DNA from 3 places in the Sporosarcina saromensis genome. Region 2 is predicted to be linked to each of the others. Evidence: riboswitches for the same ligand, from Rfam matches in the RefSeq annotation. Region 2 holds a riboswitch; each other region holds the start of a gene.
What was found. A riboswitch is a leader RNA that binds a small molecule or an ion and turns the genes downstream of it on or off. The one in region 2 is predicted to bind thiamine pyrophosphate.
Positions count from the first base shown of each region.

Region 1 (4,594 bases), 1.6 Mb from region 2:
ATGAGTCGCAATATAATTTCCTTTGGGTGACAGATTGGCCGTTGTTTGAATATGACGAAGAAGAAGGTCGCTACTATGCTGCACATCATCCATTCACGATGCCTGCAGATGTTGAGGAACTAGAAACAAATCCGAGCGCGGTAAAAGCGCAAGCGTATGACCTTGTGCTAAATGGTTTTGAACTCGGTGGAGGATCGCTGCGTATTTATCAACGTGATGTTCAAGAGAAGATGTTCAAGGCATTAGGCTTCACAGCGGAGCAAGCACGTGAGCAATTCGGTTTCCTTCTCGATGCATTTGAATACGGAACACCACCTCATGGGGGCATTGCATTCGGTTTGGACCGCCTTGTCATGTTGTTGGCGGGCGCGACGAATTTACGCGATACGATTGCATTCCCGAAAACAGCAAGTGCGAGTTGTTTATTGACAGAAGCACCAAGCTCTGTTGATGGAGCACAGCTAGCAGAGTTAGGAATCGCTATCCAATCGAAGTGAGTAGTTTGTTGAAAAAGGAACAAATTGCCGAAGTGTAATTGTTGAATCGGCAGGAGTGATATGATAGGATACTAGTAATACGAATCCTGAAGTGTACGTTTTATGTTCATCAATTTTTGACCCAACATTTTTGTCGTAGGGAGCTCTAATTTCACTCTAGATGACCTGCCCTTTAGGGGGACTTCAGAAAGAGTGGATTGGGCACCCACCTGCTGAGAGCGGGTTCAAAACGATAACGATAAGACGGCACATTTGGGATTCGTCTCAACCGATATTATACGGATTTACCCATATTCCCCTCTTGCGATCTTGCGGAGGGGTTTTTACTTGATTCATAGAAGAAAGGCGGAATTGTCATGCTCCATCAATTTTCCCGTAATGAGCTCGCGATAGGCAAAGAAGGACTTGAGCGTATGCGCAACAAGACGGTTGCCATTTTAGGTGTAGGTGGTGTCGGTTCGTTTGCTGCAGAAGCTTGTGCACGCAGTGGAGTTGGAAGAATCATTCTCGTAGATAAGGATACTGTCGACATTACAAACGTAAATCGGCAATTGATTGCGACGTTGTCGACGGTTGGTCGTTCAAAAGTGGAAGTGATGCAAGAACGGATAGCGGATATTAATAAAGACTGTGAAGTAGTTGGTCTTCATATGTTTTATACGGAGGAAACGTACGAAACCTTTTTCAGTTATGAACCTGACTATGTCATTGACGCTTCCGATACAATTAGTTACAAAATTCACCTTATTAAAGAATGTTTACAACGTGGAATACAAATTATTTCCAGCATGGGCGCAGCAAATAAATTAGATCCTACTCGTTTTCAAATTGCAGACATTTCTAAAACGCACACCGACCCAATTGCCAAAGTCATTCGCCTCCGATTACGAAAAGAGGGCATTCGAAAAGGCGTCCCGGTTGTTTTTTCTGATGAAAGTCCGATTGTTGTACGTGAAGATGTTGTTGGAACGGTAGGGAATCCGGATGCCGCTATACGGAAAGCAAAAATGCCGCCCTCATCGAATGCTTTCGTGCCATCAGTAGCGGGATTGGTTTGTGCAAGCTGGGTGCTTAACGATATTGTTAAGGACTTGCCGATTGAAAGAGTGAACGACAGTAAGTAAGTTTCACAAAATATAGAGAAGAAAAAATAAAACTGCACGAAACGAAGTTACACAAACTTGGTTTCATGCAGTTTTTTTATGCTTTTGAAATCCTGTAGTCACATGTGTAATTAGTTCATGACTAGTCCGCCGTCCACAATTAAGTTTTGGCCTGTCACTGCGCGGCTCCATGGGGATGCGAAAAATAAGATTGCGTCCGCCACGTCTTCTGGTGTTGTCACTTGTTGTAAAGGGGTGCTTGCTTTAATGATGTCAAAGACAGCATCAGGTGTTGCTGCACTTGCGTCCGTCTTATGTAACAACCCACCAGACACCATATTAGCAGTGATGCCGTATGCCCCTAGTTCTTTTGCAATGTTCCTCGTTAAACCGAGCAACGCTGCCTTACTCGTATTGTATTCATGGTATGGGACGACAGGGTTTTGAAATAAATTTGTGCCGATTGTAATAATGCGACCGAACTGCAGGGATTCCATATCTTTTCTCGCTGCTTGTAACGTATTAAGAGTCGCTTTGACACTTCCTTCAAATTGACATTGAAAATCTTGCCATCCAATTGTTTCGAGATCTTTCCTCGCATCTCCATTGAACGAAAAATTGACAAGGGCATTATTAACAATCGTTGTGATAGGTTTCCCGAAAAATCTTTTACCTTCCTCAAACATTCTTTTGACATCTTCTTCACTTCGGATATCTGCTTGTATTGCGACCGCTTTTTCTTTGCCAATTGAGCGAACGAGCTCTTCTGCTTGGTCGGCGCTTTTATAATAGTTTACGATCACTTTTGCACCTTCGCGGGCAAATGCTTGGACCACTGCTTTTCCTAATCCTCGACTACCTCCCGTAACGACTACCACTTGTTCTGCAATGTTCATTCTCCATCTCTCCTTCAAATGTTTGAATTGCACAAAAAAAGACCACTGGAAAAAGCGGTCATGTGCATAGATAAGATGAACTCGCCACTTCCCTCCGTCGGTATTAACCGAATCAGGTTCAAAGGGTCAGAGTTTCCTCTTCTCAGCCAATAGGCTCCCCCAGTGATCATATGTATTTGTGTCTACCTCTTACTATACCATAGTTTGTTAGAAATAAGTCACTTGTTGAAAGGGGAGGGAACTGCTACAATATGAATATGGGTCATAATACATAGAATTGTTCTTGTGATATGTAAGGAAGAAAGTTATAAATCCACTGCTAGTTACGATGAGAGGACTGGAAATGATGCAAAGACAAGACGGCATATTATTGGAAAGTGGTACGAACGAAATTGAAATCGTTGAATTTGAAATTGGCAATAATCGATATGGCATTAATGTGATTAAAGTAAAAGAAATCATTTTACCTACTCCAATCACAATCATTCCACATGCACATCCTTCAATTGAAGGGATAATCCAATTGCGTGGGGACGTATTGCCTGTCATTGATATGGAAACCGTTATGGGCTTACCGAAGACAATTGGAAAAAATGAAGGTAAATACATCGTCGCTGCGTTTAATCAACAACAAGTAGTTTTCCATGTGCAAGATGTATCACAAATTCATCGGGTATCATGGGATCAAATTGAAAAACCCGCAGACCTCTATTCAGGTGATACGACACAAGTGATCGGTGTAATTAAACGATCGGAAGATATGCTGTTGCTACTAGACTTCGAAAAAATTGTCCTGGACATAAATCCTGAGAGTGGAATCCGTGTCGAAGAAGTGAAGAAACTTGGTGTACGCGAGCGGTCTGACAAACGTATACTTGTTGCGGAAGACTCTCCTTTGTTGCGTAAATTGTTAAATGATACGCTTACCGAAGCAGGTTATGCAAACATCGAGTTCTTTGAGAACGGAAAAGATGCTTTGGCGTATTTGGAAAATGCCGTCGCTTCAGGTCAGAAGGCACAAGAAGTTGTCCAACTTGTTATTACAGATATTGAAATGCCACAAATGGATGGTCATCATTTCACAAAACGTATCCGTGAAAACGAACAGCTTGCCATGTTGCCAGTCATTATTTTCTCATCATTGATTACGGATGAATTAAAACATAAAGGTGAAAACGTTGGTGCGAATGATCAAGTAAGTAAACCGGGAATTGCTGAACTTGTTTTGAAAATGGATCAATATATTTTATAAAAAAAGAACACATCCTGTACACAAAATAGACAGGATGTGTTTTTTTATTTTCTTTGTCTGAATTCCTTTAACCGTTCATAAATCCCTGCGAGTTTCTTCTCCTCACCCGCGATAACAGGTTCGTAAAATTCTACGTCTTTCAATTTGTCTGGGAGGTATTGTTGATTTACCCAGCCGCCGAAAGATCCAATTGGGGTATCATGAGGATATTGATACCCACCGTGGCCGAGTTCAGCAGCTCCAGCGTAATGCGTATCACGCAAGTGGAGGGGGATGTCACCTGTTTTCCCTTCGTTGATGGCGCGGATTGCTGCATCCATTGCTTTATATGCTGAATTGGACTTTGATGCGAGACACATTTCGATGACCGCGTTCGCAAGTGGGATACGCGCTTCGGGCATGCCTAATCGAATAGCGGCATCCGTCGCTGCAAGTACGTGTGGACCAACTTCGGGTGCTGCTAAACCGATATCTTCGTACGCCATGACGAGAAGCCGTCTTGAAACAGCAATCAAGTCGCCGGTTTCAAGCAGATTAGCCAAGTAGAAGATCGCTGCATTCACATCACTTCCACGCACAGACTTTTGCAATGCAGAGAGCAAGTTGTAATGATGAGATCCTTTTTTATCGCCAACGAGTCCAATTCTGCCAATTAAGTTTTCGATGAGCCAATCTTCAATAACAATTATTCCGTCTTCCTCATCACTCGCTGATACGATTGACTCGAGTAATGTGAGTGCTTTTCGAGCATCTCCGTTCACACCGCCTGCTATCTTTTCGACTTGCTCGTCCGTAATGGCAATAGGCGTTTTCCCAAGACCTCGCTCAACATCGTGGATGGCACGT
Region 1 covers NZ_CM142738.1:2,938,441-2,943,034, reverse strand. Annotated here, with positions in the region: gene aspS (aspartate--tRNA ligase) at 1-497, shown strand, start outside; RNA gene ssrS (6S RNA) at 578-760, shown strand; gene ACVHUV_RS15120 (tRNA threonylcarbamoyladenosine dehydratase) at 854-1,621, shown strand; gene ACVHUV_RS15115 (3-oxoacyl-ACP reductase) at 1,732-2,496, opposite strand; TPP riboswitch at 2,569-2,667, opposite strand; gene ACVHUV_RS15110 (chemotaxis protein) at 2,843-3,748, shown strand; gene ACVHUV_RS15105 (replication-associated recombination protein A) at 3,793-4,594, opposite strand, start outside.
Region 1: another riboswitch for thiamine pyrophosphate. It lies ahead of ACVHUV_RS15115 (3-oxoacyl-ACP reductase); the one in region 2 lies ahead of tenA (thiaminase II).

Region 2 (4,594 bases):
GTATTGGGCATGCTTGAAGTAATAAAAATGAAGGTGAGTGATAGGATGAACAAAGCTGTATTCCTGGACCGTGATGGGGTTATCAATGAAGTGTTGACAGATCGTGTGAAATTCGTGACTCGCTCAGACCAAATGTATTTTTTGCCAGGTGTAGCCGAGGCTATACGACTATTCAATCAAACATTTGACTATGTGTTTGTTGTCACCAATCAAGGAGGCGTTAGTCTTGGTTTTATGAAAGAGGCACAATTGCAGGCAATTCATAGCGATATGATTACGTCATTGCAAAAAGAAGGGGCACTCATTCAAGAGGTAGTCTATTGTCCACATAAACCAAAATCAGGTTGTGCATGTAGAAAACCGAACAGTAAGCTCATTGAGGACTTAGCTCGAAAATATGATGTGGATGTAAAGTCCTCTTACATGGTAGGTGATACGGATACAGATATTATTGCAGGAAAGAAAGCCGGGACTAAAACGGTGTTCATTGGTAAAAGCGATCCTTTGGCAGACGCAGTATACCCGGATTTATTACAAGCAGCTCACTGGATTGTTGACGATGCTACTTAATAACGTATCATTACGCAAACATAAAAGTATGGGTACTGATAAAATGCCTATTGGGTGGAGTTAAACTCCTACTTACTATTTAACAGTAAAGGGAGGAGTTTCGCAGTTGTTGTTGAATGTTTATACATGTGTGGTACACAAATCATGACGTGTATAGAGAGGATGTATATTATGTCACAAAAAGAGCTAGCAGTGACCTTTCTCCAACAAATTGTTAGCGGAAAGATTAAAGAAGCATTTGACGATGCAATTCACACCGAGTTTATTCATCATAATGCCTATTTTGAGGCCGGCGCGCAGTCATTAATGAAAGCAATGATGGACAATGCTGAGTTAAGTCCAAACAAACAATGGACGGTTGTCCAAGTAATTGAAGAAGAGGATCGAGTCGTGATTCATTCACATATACAACAGAATACCGAAGATCTTGGTGCAGCTGTAGTACATATTTTCCGATTTCAAGAAGGAAGGATTATCGAAATGTGGGATGTCGGCCAATCCGTTGTAAGTAATTCACCGAATGAACAGGGCATGTTTTAATTGTAATTAGAAAAGGAATCAAGCGATAACAGTTGCTCGATTCCTTTTGCTTTTGTTTACACCTCATTTAATCTTTAGGCGTCACTAGTTTTTCTTTCGCAGCGTCACCTTCTTTACCTCTTAGAAACATATAGAAAGACGCACCGAAAATGATGATATATCCGATGATGCTATAGACATCCGGTAGTTGTCCGAGAAAAGCAAAACCAAATAAAGCGGTGAAAACGACAGTAAAATAGTTGAATACGGAAATTTCTTTTGCTGGGGCAAATTTGTAAGCTAATGTAATGCCAAATTGGCCGATTGTAGCGGCTAGTCCAGCGAGTAATAGGTATGCAGTCTGCTGCCAGGTCATGGGCTCATAATGATAAATTACGAAAGGCAACAAGATGATTGTCGTGAAACCTGAGAAGTAAAATACGACCGTGTAAAACTGCTCTCGATTGCCTAGTGCTCGTAATACGGTGTACGCTCCTCCGGCGAATATAGCGGAAAGAATGCCCGCTGCATAGGGCACGATATCAAGCGAGAATGAGGGCTTAATAATAAACAACGTACCGAGAAAGGCGACAAGTATGCTATACACTTGAAATGGTTTCACGCGTTCTTGTAAGAAGATTGCTGCAAAAACGATCGTGAAAAATGGGCTCATTTTGTTCAACATATCTGCATCCGCTAACACAAGATGATCGATTGCATAAAAGAGTAAGATGATGCCAATTGCACCTAAAACTGAACGTAATAATAGCAATGGTTGGTTCTCACGTTTCCCTATTAGTCTTTCTTTAAAATGTAGGACGAAGAATAGCGATATGAACATTGATACGCCATTTCTGAAAATGGTTTTTTGTAAAGTTGGTACATCACCTGACAGCTTGACGAACAATGTCATAAGAGAAAAGCCGAATGCGGATGCCAATAATAGTAGAATACCTTTGTTTTGGTTTGTCATAAGAAGCCTCCGGTATTTGAATACATACGAATTGTATGTTACCACAATCCATTCTTCAAGAGCAGGTACATGCTTCATTTGCTTCGAGTTGACGATTTCATCACACCAACGTGAATGTAAAGGGAAGAGGAACTCAGTGATTGTTGGAAAAAAGTCAGACCATTCCCCTGACTTGTCAAACTCTTTATCTATGTTATAGTGAAGTTGAAAACTAAAAAGAGTTAACCACTGGGGGAGTCTTTGTGAAAGACTGAGACGTGTATGAATATGCGGACCCTTAGAACCTGATCTGGCTCATACCAGCGTAGGGAAGTGGACCGCACGTCTTCCATGGTTATTCTACGCCGATTTGCGAGCCGCTTTTTCAACGTATGTGTTGAGGGAGCGGTTTTTTGGTTTTCTACAAAAACTAGAGGAGTGGGTAAGATGACGTTGTGTAAAGAGTTACGAGTAGAGTGTGACGCAATTTTTGAAGCCAATTTCAATCATCCGTTTATTGAGGAGCTTGCTACAGGCACATTATCGGAAGATATTTTCAAAGAGTACATCCTTCAAGATTCCTATTATTTACAGCATTACGCAAAGGTACATGCATTAGCAGCCGCACAAGCAACAGATATGCACACCGTAAGACGGTTTGCACAGCATGCAGAAGGGACATGTGGAGCTGAAATCGATCTACATGAAAGTTATTTCAGCTTATTGGGCGTGACAGAACAGGATTTAGCAAAATTCAAACCAGCACCAACTGCTTATGCCTATACTTCCCACCTCTATAGAGCTGCAATGGAAGGGGATTTAGCTGCAACATTAGCCGCATTATTACCATGCTATTGGGTCTATTATGAGATTGGCGAACGGTTAAAAGAGGCAACTCCGAATCATCCGATTTACGACAAATGGATTGCGATGTATAGCTCTGAGTGGTTTGAACAATCCACGAACGAACAAATTGAACGACTAAACGAACTCACAAAAGATTTATCTCAAAAACGTCGTGCAGAAATTAAAGCACATTTCATAAAAAGCTGTCACTATGAATTACAGTTTTGGGAGATGGCCTATACAAAGCAAAATTGGGATTTAGAGAAAGTGGAATTGCAAGTGTAGACAGTCGATTTTGCCAATCCTATTCGGACGATTGTTCACTAGCTGGAAAACTTTTAGTCCTTGTACACTTACTTAGATAGGTAATGAAAGGGAGAGACGATACGACTGGATCTTCTCCCTTTCATTCTCTACGAATCAGCACAATGGAATTTGCGCTACATATACTGTAAGAACCGCGAAAAGGAGGAAAGGAAGCTGTATTATTGGTATCATCCTTATTTCGTTCATATCGCTTATCCCCAACTGCAACAAGTTGCCCGTTCAATCTTAGAGGCAAACAACTTGACGGGAATCCCGAACGATTCAAATCCTTATCCGCCTGTCGATCCTACACGATTGCACCAGTCGGCAACGTATTCCATGGAGTTAACAAAGCACGCAAACCAACTTGTTACTAAAATTTCTCAGTCAACCACATTTGCAAAGGAACTCATGACGGCTGCACAAAAATCTGATCAGCGTAAAGTTGACGAAATGATTGCGTCAGTTGGAATTCCTTCGAAAGTGACTACAAAGTACACGCCGAGTGGAATCCGATTCGTACTCCATAAAGAAGTCGATGGCGCTGTTTGTTGCGAAGTATCAATGATTCTTAATTGGTAGGCATATGAAAAAGAATAAGGAGGCTGGGACAAAACTCTAAATAGACCGTTCCTCTGCGCTCCAAAAGGCACGCTTTCCGCGGGGCGCGCTTGAGCCTCCTCGTCCTCTGCGCTTCCTGCGGGGTCTCAACATTCGCGCTACAATCCCGCAGGAGTCGGCCTTTTTCCGCTCCGTTTCACTCAAGAATTCGAAAAGAAACATTGGGAAAATATAAAAAAACTGCATGACGGCGAATTAGCCATAATGCAGCTTTTTTATGATATGTCCCAGCCTCGCTTTTTTGTTGCTTCTATTTACTGTATTGCATGAACCTGTTTGATAGGTGTTGCATCAGGTTTTCCGAATAAGTACCCTTGAAAAAGATCATAGCCCATTTCTTGCAAATAGCGTAAATCGCTAGCTTGCTCAATTCCTTCAGCAAGTGCAAGTGCGCCAACCTTATGTGCTAACCGCATCACATTTCTAGCGACTTTTTGCTTCTCGGCATCTACACTTACGCCATCAGCAAACTCTCTTGCAAGTTTGACGAAATCGGGTTGCATGCGAGCTAACAACTCTAAATCATTGAAACCAGTTCCTACATCATCTAGTGCATATTTTACTCCGTGCGTACGATAATAATCCAAGATGGACAGCAAGTGTGCCATATCATCGACTTTATCTGTCTCCACAACTTCAAATACGACATGCTCAGGACGAATGCCTGCTCGTTGAATTGCTGCAAACGTCGTTGCCAAACAATGTTCAGGCACATAAATGGAAGTTGGTATGAAATTGATGAAAATTAGTCTGTCTGCAACAGGTGCTGCATTTTTAATG
Region 2 covers NZ_CM142738.1:1,295,693-1,300,286, forward strand. Annotated here, with positions in the region: gene ACVHUV_RS06425 (D-glycero-alpha-D-manno-heptose-1,7-bisphosphate 7-phosphatase) at 46-570, shown strand; gene ACVHUV_RS06430 (nuclear transport factor 2 family protein) at 742-1,110, shown strand; gene ACVHUV_RS06435 (DMT family transporter) at 1,178-2,062, opposite strand; TPP riboswitch at 2,283-2,390, shown strand; gene tenA (thiaminase II) at 2,489-3,172, shown strand; gene ACVHUV_RS06445 (YuzC family spore coat inner layer protein) at 3,455-3,775, shown strand; gene ACVHUV_RS06450 (EAL domain-containing protein) at 4,069-4,594, opposite strand, start outside.

Region 3 (4,594 bases), 350 kb from region 2:
AACTTCGGAATGTCTTCGTTGGTTGTTTCTTTGTATACTTATTAAAATTGGTTGAATTAACATGAATGTTTCTTGCACAGCGTTTAATGTGAAATAAGTCAAGTGCCATGTTGTTGCTATTTTTACGCACGCAAAACCAAGCTTCAGAATGGTATTTTTTTGAAACTCAACAATCACAGAACACTCTATAAGGGCATCTTTCCTTAGCGGGAAAGGTCTTACATTTTCATTCCACAGGGATACATCCTATTAAATCCAAACTCTGTTCTTTCACGTTTTATCCGTATTTGTGGAACAAGACCTAAAACAGGTGCCTGTGCAAGGTTGAATTCAGTTAATTCACTACAATTGCATATACATAAAATCTGGATGTTGTATGTATCACGTTTCTTATGATTGCTTGTATAACCATTCAAATTACTTGAATTAACGTGATTGTTTCTGGCACAGGCACCGTCAAAAGTATTAGTATTAAAGTATAAGGCAGTGGTGGCGGGAAAAGTACTCTATAAATGAGAATCAGATGATGGTATACTATAAGTAGAGAATAAGATGTGAATCAAATTAATCCGATAGAGAGCGCGTATAGGAGAAGGGCAGCCACTGCTGCTCTTCTTTTTTCGGCCAACTTTGTTCTTAAAAACGGGTACCTGTGTCAGGTTAAATTTAGTTAATTCATGACAATTGTGTATACAAGAATGTCGTGGTTGTAGTGTTTATTAGTAAAGTTCCTACACCTGCAATCAGTACGCGAATAAAGGTAAATGGTATACTACATTTAAATAATGCGCATTCTATTTGATGAATAGATTCTCTTTTAAAGTCGTGAAAAAAAAAAGTAGGTGAACAAAGTGGGAAAATATCAATTGGATTATAAAGGTCAATCGGCTGTGACTAAATATCATGAAAAAAACAAGCCTGTTAAGTTTGATAAAAAGCAGCATCTTGAAAAGTTACGTACAGAGTATTTGAATAAAAAGCAAAAACAAACAGATCAATAATTGGAGCGAAAGAGGCTGGGACATAACATAAAAAAACTGCATTATGGCTAATTCGCCTTTTAATGCAGTTTTTAATATTTTTCCAGTGTTTCTTTTCAAATTCTTTAGTGAGTCGGAGCGGAAAAAGGCCGACTCCTGCGGGATTGTAGCGCGAATGTTGAGACCCCGCAGGCAGCGCAGCGGACGAGGAGGCTCAAGCGCGCCCCGCGGAAAGCGTGCCTTTTGGAGCGCAGAGGAACGGTCTATTTAGAGTTTTGTCCCAGCGTCTTTATTTGAGCTCCTTTATTGAATGACCGTTTGGAAGGACAACATGTTAGGTAATAAATGGTCCGGTTGTAATCAATCATACAGTATGATATGGTTTAGGGTGAAAACCAATAAGAATAGTAGAAATGGCAGCAATCGTTATACAAAACCTTAAAAACTTAATAGGATGCACTAGGGGTGTTATTTAACTGAGATGAGTAGAAACTCAAACCCTTTGAACCTGATCTAGTTGATGCTAGCGTAGGAAAGTGTGAACATTCATACATATGAAGAGGGATGACTCTGTCTTTTTCTTAGTGTGTCATATTTGTTTTACGCAACTTTCCTTTTGGAAGGTTGCGTATTTTTTTTTGCTGCCATTTGCCTATTCAACTATTACATGTTTAGGAGCTGTTGAAATGACAAAGGTCGTGTTGGTAACAGGAAGTAGTCAAGGATTAGGGGCAACGATCGCAAGGACATTGGCAAGCCAAGGATTTCGGGTCGTCATTAATTACAATAAAAGCAAAGAGGCAGCCGACAAGATGGCTTTTGAGATTGGAAAAGATCATGCGATTGCGATTCAAGCGGATGTCACCAATCGTGCAGAAGTAGAGCGCATGGTGGAAAAGGCAACGGCATACTTCGGGCAAATTGATGTGGTCGTCAATAATGCATTAATCGATTTCAAATTTGATCCAGTCAAGCAGAAGCCGTTTAGTGAACTATCTTGGGAAGATTATCAGGGACAGTTGGATGGGACGTTAAAAGCAGCATTTAACGTCATTCAAAGTGTCATTCCTCAATTTATTGAACGACAAAATGGAAGTATTATCAATATCGGAACGAATCTGTTTCAGAATCCTGTCGTTCCTTATCATGAATACACGACAGCGAAAGCCGGATTGATCGGTTTTACACGCAATATCGCTGCCGAGTTAGGGGCATACGGTATAAAAGCGAATGTCGTTTCAGGGGGCTTATTGAAAACAACGAATGCGAGTGCTGTTACAACGCCGGAAGTATTTGAATTAATTGCGAACGCTACGCCGTTGAAAAAAGTGACAACCCCTCAAGACGTTGCAAATATGGTCGCTTTTTTGTCTTCAGACCATGCGAGCGGCATTACAGGGCAGAATTATACCGTCGATGGCGGCTTAACAATGAATTGACAAATGGGGGTGTGGAGAGTGACTGAACAAAAAGGGAAACAATTGAACTTAGGTGTTTTGCTGTATGGGTGCGGGCACCACCAAGCTGCTTGGCTCATGCCTGACTCAAGTGTTGAACGCATTGGTGAGATTTCCTATTATCAAGACTTGGCCAAGTTGGCGGAAAGGGGCTTGCTTGACGTCGTATTCTTTGCGGATAATCAATCTTTTGCAGGAAAGAGTTCCAGTGAATTGCCGGCATTTTGGTTTGATCCGCTCATCAATTTAACAGCCATCTCCCAAGTGACAGACCATGTCGGGTTAGTTCCGACGATTTCAAGCACTTTTTCCAATCCGTTTACAGCTTCCCGCCAGCTTTTGAGTTTAGACCATATTACTAAAGGTCGTGTAGGTTGGAATCTTGTTACGTCAATGACTGATGTTGAGGCGCAAAATCATAACATGGATCAACTGCCCTCGCATGATGAACGGTATGAAAAGGCAGATGAATTTGCTGTGTTAATGAATAAATTATTTCTTTCATGGGACAGTGAAGCATTTTTGCATCAACGTGAAGAGAAAAAGTTGATCAATCCTGCAAATATCTCGCCATTCCATCATGAAGGCACCTATTTTAAAGTGTGTGGACCGTCCACTACGCCGAAAAGCCCTCAAGGTAAACCGGTGGCGATGCAGGCAGGGGCGTCCAAACAAGGCATTGCATTAGCCGCAAAACATGCTGATGCCGTTTACTCAGTGTCATGGAATCTTAAGCAAGCCAAAAGATTTCGGGACAAATTAAATGAGCAAGTGAAACAAAGCGGGAACAACAGACATATTAAAGTGTTTCCGGGCTTAGTCACCTATGTGGGGGAGAGCCGTGAAGAGGCTTTTGCCAAGAAAGCCGCAATAGATGTGAAACTTCCTATTGAAACAGCTTTAAAACAGCTGAGCATGTTTATCCGGCAAGACTGTTCCGATTGGGCATTGGATGAAAAGGTTCCTCCATTGCCGCCTGTCGAAGAATTTACTGGGCCAGTCGGCCGGTACGAGACGATACTGGAAATTATTCATGATACAAACCCGACAGTAAGGGAGCTGTTGGGGTATCTGAATGCTGGTGGGGGACATTTCACGCTCATCGGCACACCGGAAGAGATTGTCGATCAGATGGAGCTTTGGTTTAAAGAAGGGGTGGCGGATGGATTTAATCTTATGCCGCCGACATTGCCCGGTAGTTTAGAAGACTTTGTTGAATTAATTGTGCCGGAGTTGCAAAAGAGAGGTATTTACAAAAACGATTATGAAGGTCATACGTTACGTGAATATTTAGGGCTTGAAAACAGGTGCTTGTGATAGCGTGAATTCAGTCAATTCACTACGATTGCGTAAATGTAAATTCAGAATATTGTAGGTGTACTGTATGTTATGCTTGCTTGTATACCCATTCAAAGTGCTTGTCTCTGTCACAAGCACCGTCAAAATTGGAGGAATGCAACACATTTTAGTCTCTTTTGTCAGTTTCCTTGAGGAAATCATTGCATCCCCTTGTTAACCCATAATCACGCCCGTCGTGTCCGTTTTTGCTTCCATCAATACGAGATGATGGATGGCTTCTTTCATTATAATAAGTCTCCAGGACATCTCGGTGCTTATTGCCGTGTGTCAATAAAATGGAGAGCTGTACATCTATGCGAGTTTGGGTGATTTTTTGATGTATCATGAAAAATAGATACAATTCCATGAGAAAAGTAGGCAAAAGAACAGAAAGCCTATTTTAATCGAAAATTTTTCAAACATTTCACCACTTGAAATCCAGTGTACATGAAGAATAGCAAAAACTGATGCAGAAGGTCCCTTGGCAACTTTCGAAAGTTCGTGTTTTTTGTCATTGAATTGAGGGTAGGCTATTTACATTGACGACTGCCGATTTTAAATTGGCGGACTTCCAATAGACTAGCGTAGGAGGTAATTTCTTTGAATGAAAAGGACAAGAATCAAAATGAGCAAAAGGGGCAGGACGTACACCGCGAGACATTGACGACACGCCAAGGGCATCCGGTCAGGGACAACCAGAACATCCGGACGATTGGAGACCGCGGACCAGCGACGCTAGAGAACTATCATTTCATCGAGAAGATCTCGCACTTCGATCGTGAGGAGATTCCGGAACGCGTCGTTCATGCGCGGGGTACG
Region 3 covers NZ_CM142738.1:1,650,115-1,654,708, forward strand. Annotated here, with positions in the region: gene ACVHUV_RS08205 (hypothetical protein) at 852-1,001, shown strand; TPP riboswitch at 1,432-1,532, shown strand; gene ACVHUV_RS08210 (3-oxoacyl-ACP reductase) at 1,667-2,419, shown strand; gene ACVHUV_RS08215 (LLM class flavin-dependent oxidoreductase) at 2,438-3,754, shown strand; gene ACVHUV_RS08220 (catalase) at 4,376-4,594, shown strand, end outside.
Region 3: another riboswitch for thiamine pyrophosphate. It lies ahead of ACVHUV_RS08210 (3-oxoacyl-ACP reductase); the one in region 2 lies ahead of tenA (thiaminase II).